One region of the Peribacillus sp. FSL K6-1552 genome, then DNA from elsewhere that is predicted to be linked to it. Evidence: a T-box and tRNA genes for the amino acid it is inferred to sense, from the RefSeq annotation. Region 1 holds a T-box; the other regions hold tRNA genes.
What was found. The T-box of region 1 lies ahead of NST21_RS20340 (valine--tRNA ligase). A T-box ahead of a tRNA ligase gene usually reads a tRNA of that ligase, here a tRNA-Val.
Positions count from the first base shown of each region.

Region 2: it encodes a tRNA-Val, which carries the amino acid that the T-box ahead of NST21_RS20340 (valine--tRNA ligase) is inferred to sense. The anticodon was not compared.
Region 3: it encodes a tRNA-Val, which carries the amino acid that the T-box ahead of NST21_RS20340 (valine--tRNA ligase) is inferred to sense. The anticodon was not compared.

Region 1 is NZ_JBBOST010000001.1:4,228,037-4,230,275, reverse strand. Features, by position in the region: gene ysxE (spore coat protein YsxE) at 1-385, shown strand, start outside; gene NST21_RS20345 (hypothetical protein) at 442-633, opposite strand; T-box leader at 869-1,098, shown strand; gene NST21_RS20340 (valine--tRNA ligase) at 1,144-2,239, shown strand, end outside.
Region 2 is NZ_JBBOST010000001.1:784,775-787,013, reverse strand. Features, by position in the region: tRNA gene NST21_RS03745 (tRNA-Leu) at 1-52, opposite strand, end outside; tRNA gene NST21_RS03740 (tRNA-Cys) at 61-134, opposite strand; tRNA gene NST21_RS03735 (tRNA-Gly) at 143-217, opposite strand; tRNA gene NST21_RS03730 (tRNA-Gln) at 221-295, opposite strand; tRNA gene NST21_RS03725 (tRNA-His) at 334-409, opposite strand; tRNA gene NST21_RS03720 (tRNA-Trp) at 427-500, opposite strand; tRNA gene NST21_RS03715 (tRNA-Tyr) at 511-594, opposite strand; tRNA gene NST21_RS03710 (tRNA-Thr) at 610-685, opposite strand; tRNA gene NST21_RS03705 (tRNA-Phe) at 693-768, opposite strand; tRNA gene NST21_RS03700 (tRNA-Asp) at 781-856, opposite strand; tRNA gene NST21_RS03695 (tRNA-Met) at 862-935, opposite strand; tRNA gene NST21_RS03690 (tRNA-Val) at 1,026-1,101, opposite strand; tRNA gene NST21_RS03685 (tRNA-Glu) at 1,116-1,190, opposite strand; tRNA gene NST21_RS03680 (tRNA-Ser) at 1,200-1,291, opposite strand; tRNA gene NST21_RS03675 (tRNA-Asn) at 1,297-1,371, opposite strand; rRNA gene rrf (5S ribosomal RNA) at 1,381-1,496, opposite strand; rRNA gene NST21_RS03665 (23S ribosomal RNA) at 1,613-2,239, opposite strand, start outside.
Region 3 is NZ_JBBOST010000001.1:5,174,045-5,176,283, forward strand. Features, by position in the region: tRNA gene NST21_RS24780 (tRNA-Ser) at 1-35, opposite strand, end outside; tRNA gene NST21_RS24785 (tRNA-Ile) at 54-130, opposite strand; tRNA gene NST21_RS24790 (tRNA-Met) at 141-217, opposite strand; tRNA gene NST21_RS24795 (tRNA-Ala) at 245-320, opposite strand; tRNA gene NST21_RS24800 (tRNA-Pro) at 338-414, opposite strand; tRNA gene NST21_RS24805 (tRNA-Arg) at 424-500, opposite strand; tRNA gene NST21_RS24810 (tRNA-Leu) at 510-598, opposite strand; tRNA gene NST21_RS24815 (tRNA-Gly) at 611-685, opposite strand; tRNA gene NST21_RS24820 (tRNA-Leu) at 694-775, opposite strand; tRNA gene NST21_RS24825 (tRNA-Lys) at 785-860, opposite strand; tRNA gene NST21_RS24830 (tRNA-Thr) at 881-956, opposite strand; tRNA gene NST21_RS24835 (tRNA-Val) at 969-1,044, opposite strand; rRNA gene rrf (5S ribosomal RNA) at 1,057-1,172, opposite strand; rRNA gene NST21_RS24845 (23S ribosomal RNA) at 1,289-2,239, opposite strand, start outside.

The sequences.
Region 1 (2,239 bases):
CTTTATTAATTTCGAGAATTCGAATACGGCACCGCCTCATTTCGATTTACTCCCATTCCTAGTCAAATCGGCGAGGACCTATCCTGTCCAATGTGATGACTGTGTCGATTGGCTATATAACTATCTCCGTTATTTCCCGTTAAAAGAAGAAGAATTGCTGCTGATGCAAAGCTATCTTGCTTTTCCGGGATCGGCTCTAGATATAGTGAAGAATTATTCGGACGGCAGAGGCCATAGAACAGAACTAGATAATGTAACCCAACTGCAGCGGCAATTTTGGCTCCTGAAGAATATTGAATATATGGTGATGAAAATCGAAGAGATTGAACAGAAGAAAAAGGCGGCTACTGAAGCTGTTAAAGAAGAGCAATCACCCCCAAGCTAAATATACATGATTGGATTACCTCCAGTCATGTATATTTTTTTTCTGTAGGGGAATAATTAAATCCATTCGAAATATAAAGACATAGCTAAGAAAATAAATGCGATTAGCAGAAGCATATCGAAGAAAGTAGGGAAAATCAGCGTCCGCAACCCTTGGAATACTATAAAAGGGATAATGAACTGCTGGCAAACACCGCGGAATTTTTTCATCCAAGGCGGTAAAGTATAAGGGGAATATTTTCGTTTCATATTATTACCTTCCTTTGTAGGACTTCTTATATTCTATGGGTATGAGGTGGAAAAGGTGAGAAAGCCGTCACAGGAACTTATCTTAGAGGTTAGAATAAAGAAAAAGACTGAATGGCAAGATTTAATAGCCTAAAGTGGAATACTTTAAGAAAGTATTCGAAAGATGATTGACTGGAGCCCTATTTTTTTTGTACTATATACTATATGCGTTTAGTGATTTTACATATGAATATAAATGAATGCAAAGACCGGAAATAGTAAGATGAAATGCGCTTTTCAGAGAGGGAACCGTTGGTGAGAGGTTTCTAAGTTGGCAGCATCAGAAGTCGTCCGCGAGCAGTTTTCGTGAAAGTTATTTAGTAGCGATGGCCGGTGAAGAGCCGTTATCCCATTTGAGAGCCGAAGAAGATTCTTTTCTTTTTCGGAAAAAAGGTGGCACCGCGAACAACTTCCTTCGTCCTTTTGTGATGATGGAAGTTTTTTTTATGCCCTTAAAAGGAGGAAATGATTATGGAAGAGAACCAAATTTCGATGCCGACTAAATATGATCCGCAGACGATAGAGAAAGGCCGCTATAAGTGGTGGCTTGATGGAAAGTTTTTTGAAACAAAAGGTGATGACAAAAAAGAGCCATATACGATTGTCATTCCGCCGCCGAACGTAACAGGTAAGCTGCACCTAGGCCATGCTTGGGATACAACACTTCAAGATATATTAACTCGTATGAAACGGATGCAAGGCTATGACGTTTTATGGTTGCCAGGTATGGATCATGCTGGTATCGCTACGCAAGCAAAAGTTGAACAAAAGCTTCGTGCAGAAGGCGTAAGCCGTTACGACTTAGGCCGTGAGAAGTTTGTAGAAGAAACATGGAAATGGAAAGAGGAGTATGCGAGTCATATCCGTGAACAATGGTCAAAGCTTGGTCTTGGTCTTGATTACACACGTGAGCGCTTCACGCTTGATGATGGGCTTTCTAAAGCAGTACGCGAAGTATTCGTGTCCCTTTATAACAAAGGCTTGATATACCGCGGCGAATACATTATCAACTGGGATCCATCAACGAAAACAGCGTTATCTGACATCGAGGTTATTTACAAAGATGTTCAGGGCGCATTTTACCATATGAAATATCCATTAGTTGACGGATCAGGTGAAATTGAAATAGCTACGACTCGCCCAGAAACTATGCTTGGCGATACTGCTGTTGCCGTACACCCTGAAGATGACCGTTATAAGCATTTAATCGGTAAAATGGTTCGCTTGCCAATTACAGGTCGAGAAATTCCGATTGTCGGTGATGATTATGTGGATATGGAATTCGGTTCTGGTGCGGTTAAAATTACACCTGCCCATGATCCGAATGACTTTGAAATTGGGAACCGTCACAATTTGGAGCGCATCCTTGTCATGCATGAAGACGGTTCGATGAATGAAAAGGCCGGTAAATACGAAGGTATGGACCGCTTCGAGTGCCGTAAGCAAATCGTCAAAGACCTTCAGGAAGAAGGAGTACTCTTTAAAATAGAAGATCACCTTCACTCAGTTGGTCACTCAGAGCGAAGCGGTGCTGTTGTTGAACCATATCTTTCGACTCAATGGTTCG
Region 2 (2,239 bases), 3.4 Mb from region 1:
CAGAGGAACACGATTTTGAGTCGTGCGCGTCTGCCAATTCCGCCACACCGGCATTTTTGTTGGAGGCGGCAACCGGAATCGAACCGGTGGTAAAGGTTTTGCAGACCTCTGCCTTACCGCTTGGCTATGCCGCCAACGTTTTTGGAGCGAAAGACGGGATTCGAACCCGCGACCCCAACCTTGGCAAGGTTGTATTCTACCACTGAACTACTTTCGCGAATGGCTGGGCTAGAAGGGATCGAACCTTCGCATGACGGAATCAAAATCCGTTGCCTTACCGCTTGGCTATAGCCCATTGACGTTATATTTATTATACCATCATTTATTAAAAAATGGGGCGACTGATGGGAATCGAACCCACGAATGCCTGAACCACAATCAGGTGCGTTAACCACTTCGCCACAATCGCCATTATAAAATTAAAATTGGCAGGGGTAGTAGGACTCGAACCCACACTGGAGGTTTTGGAGACCTCTGTTCTACCTTTAAACTATACCCCTATAAATAAAATGGTGGAGGGGGGCAGATTCGAACTGCCGAACCCGAAGGAGCGGATTTACAGTCCGCCGCGTTTAGCCACTTCGCTACCCCTCCGCATATGGATGTTACTGGTGCCGGCAAGAGGACTTGAACCCCCAACCTACTGATTACAAGTCAGTTGCTCTACCAGTTGAGCTACACCGGCACTACAATGGTGGCTCAGGACGGAATCGAACCGCCGACACAAGGATTTTCAGTCCTTTGCTCTACCGACTGAGCTACTGAGCCAAACAATAAAAATGGCGGTCCCGACGGGAATCGAACCCGCGATCTCCTGCGTGACAGGCAGGCATGTTAACCGCTACACCACGGGACCATAGATTGCGGGGACAGGATTTGAACCTGCGACCTTCGGGTTATGAGCCCGACGAGCTACCGGACTGCTCCACCCCGCGACGTTAATAATGCTGCTATTGCATCAAGTTTTCGTTTTAACTGTTTCATCATATCTGATATATAGAAACAACTTGTTGCTTTTTAAAAAATGGTGGAGGATGACGGGATCGAACCGCCGACCCTCTGCTTGTAAGGCAGATGCTCTCCCAGCTGAGCTAATCCTCCATATGTTTTCGAAATGGTGACCCGTACGGGATTCGAACCCGTGTTACCGCCGTGAAAGGGCGGTGTCTTAACCGCTTGACCAACGGGCCAGTTGTAAATGGCGGAGAGCAAGGGATTTGAACCCTTGAGACAGGGTTACCCGTCTACACGATTTCCAATCGTGCTCCTTCGGCCACTCGGACAGCTCTCCAATAATGGCTCCGCAGGTAGGACTCGAACCTACGACCGTTCGGTTAACAGCCGAATGCTCTACCACTGAGCTACTGCGGAACGATATAAGCTTGGCGACGTCCTACTCTCACAGGGGGAAACCCCCAACTACCATCGGCGCTGAAGAGCTTAACTGCCGTGTTCGGAATGGGAACGGGTGTGACCTCTTCGCTATCGTCACCAAACATTATTAACATTTTTTCAAGACATATATTATTATAACGTATTTTTGAGAAAATGCAAGAAGAAATTTTCATTCCTTCAAAACTAGATAATAAGAAGGTATTTCATTTTTTAAAGCGTGGTTAAGTCCTCGATCTATTAGTATCAGTCAGCTCCACATGTCGCCACGCTTCCACCTCTGACCTATCAACCTGATCATCTTTCAGGGATCTTACTAGCTTGCGCTATGGGAAATCTCATCTCGAGGGGGGCTTCATGCTTAGATGCTTTCAGCACTTATCCCGTCCGCACGTAGCTACCCAGCTATGCCTTTGGCAAGACAACTGGTACACCAGCGGTGCGTCCATCCCGGTCCTCTCGTACTAAGGACAGCTCCTCTCAAATTTCCTGCGCCCGCGACGGATAGGGACCGAACTGTCTCACGACGTTCTGAACCCAGCTCGCGTACCGCTTTAATGGGCGAACAGCCCAACCCTTGGGACCGACTACAGCCCCAGGATGCGATGAGCCGACATCGAGGTGCCAAACCTCCCCGTCGATGTGGACTCTTGGGGGAGATAAGCCTGTTATCCCCGGGGTAGCTTTTATCCGTTGAGCGATGGCCCTTCCATGCGGAACCACCGGATCACTAAGCCCGACTTTCGTCCCTGCTCGACTTGTAGGTCTCGCAGTCAAGCTCCCTTGTGCCTTTACACTCTACGAATGATTTCCAACCATTCTGAGGGAACCTTTGGGCGCCTCCGTT
Region 3 (2,239 bases), 950 kb from region 1:
GACCGATCCCTTCAGCCGAACTTGGGTATACCTCCGTGGCTAAAAAAATTACATGGTGGACCTTGTAGGACTCGAACCTACGACCGGACGGTTATGAGCCGTCTGCTCTAACCAGCTGAGCTAAAGGTCCTTATATTTATTGGTAGCGGCGGAGGGGATCGAACCCCCGACCTCACGGGTATGAACCGTACGCTCTAGCCAGCTGAGCTACACCGCCAATATAATATAAGTTTTTGATGAAAAATGGTGGAGCCTAGCGGGATCGAACCGCTGACCTCCTGCGTGCAAGGCAGGCGCTCTCCCAGCTGAGCTAAGGCCCCATTCATTAGAAATCACGTGGTCGGGAAGACAGGATTCGAACCTGCGACCCCTTGGTCCCAAACCAAGTGCTCTACCAAGCTGAGCTACTTCCCGCAAAAAACATGGTGCGCCCGGCGGGAGTCGAACCTACAACCTTCTGATTCGTAGTCAGATGCTCTATCCAATTGAGCTACGGGCGCATATTAAGATGGTGCCGAGGACCGGAATCGAACCGGTACGGTAGTCACCTACCGCAGGATTTTAAGTCCTGTGCGTCTGCCAGTTCCGCCACCCCGGCACATACGAAAAGTGGAGCGGAAGACGGGATTCGAACCCGCGACCCCAACCTTGGCAAGGTTGTATTCTACCACTGAACTACTTCCGCATGAAAGATGCGGGTGAAGGGACTTGAACCCCCACGCCTTGCGGCGCCAGATCCTAAGTCTGGTGCGTCTGCCAATTCCGCCACACCCGCATAATATAATGGTGAGCCATGAAGGATTCGAACCTTCGACCCTCTGATTAAAAGTCAGATGCTCTACCAACTGAGCTAATGGCTCGTACGTTTAATAATAAAAGATGGTGCCGGCAAGAGGACTTGAACCCCCAACCTACTGATTACAAGTCAGTTGCTCTACCAGTTGAGCTACACCGGCAGGTGTAAAAAATGGTGGAGGATGACGGGATCGAACCGCCGACCCTCTGCTTGTAAGGCAGATGCTCTCCCAGCTGAGCTAATCCTCCATATGTGTAACTGCTTGGCGGCGTCCTACTCTCACAGGGGGAAACCCCCAACTACCATCGGCGCTGAAGAGCTTAACTGCCGTGTTCGGAATGGGAACGGGTGTGACCTCTTCGCTATCGCCACCAAACAATGTTAACATTTTTTTAAGACATATATTATTATAACGTCTTTTTGAAAAAATGCAAGAAGAAATTTTCATTCCTTCAAAACTAGATAATAAGAAGGTATTTCATTTTTTAAAGCGTGGTTAAGTCCTCGATCTATTAGTATCAGTCAGCTCCACATGTCGCCACGCTTCCACCTCTGACCTATCAACCTGATCATCTTTCAGGGATCTTACTAGCTTGCGCTATGGGAAATCTCATCTCGAGGGGGGCTTCATGCTTAGATGCTTTCAGCACTTATCCCGTCCGCACGTAGCTACCCAGCTATGCCTTTGGCAAGACAACTGGTACACCAGCGGTGCGTCCATCCCGGTCCTCTCGTACTAAGGACAGCTCCTCTCAAATTTCCTGCGCCCGCGACGGATAGGGACCGAACTGTCTCACGACGTTCTGAACCCAGCTCGCGTACCGCTTTAATGGGCGAACAGCCCAACCCTTGGGACCGACTACAGCCCCAGGATGCGATGAGCCGACATCGAGGTGCCAAACCTCCCCGTCGATGTGGACTCTTGGGGGAGATAAGCCTGTTATCCCCGGGGTAGCTTTTATCCGTTGAGCGATGGCCCTTCCATGCGGAACCACCGGATCACTAAGCCCGACTTTCGTCCCTGCTCGACTTGTAGGTCTCGCAGTCAAGCTCCCTTGTGCCTTTACACTCTACGAATGATTTCCAACCATTCTGAGGGAACCTTTGGGCGCCTCCGTTACTCTTTAGGAGGCGACCGCCCCAGTCAAACTGCCCACCTGACACTGTCTCCCACCCCGATAAGGGGCGCGGGTTAGAATTTCAATACAGCCAGGGTAGTATCCCACCAACGCCTCCACCGAAGCTAGCGCTCCGGCTTCTCAGGCTCCTACCTATCCTGTACAAGCTGTACCAAAATTCAATATCAGGCTGCAGTAAAGCTCCACGGGGTCTTTCCGTCCTGTCGCGGGTAACCTGCATCTTCACAGGTACTATAATTTCACCGAGTCTCTCGTTGAGACAGTGCCCAGATCGTTACACCTTTCGTGCGGGTCGGAACTTACC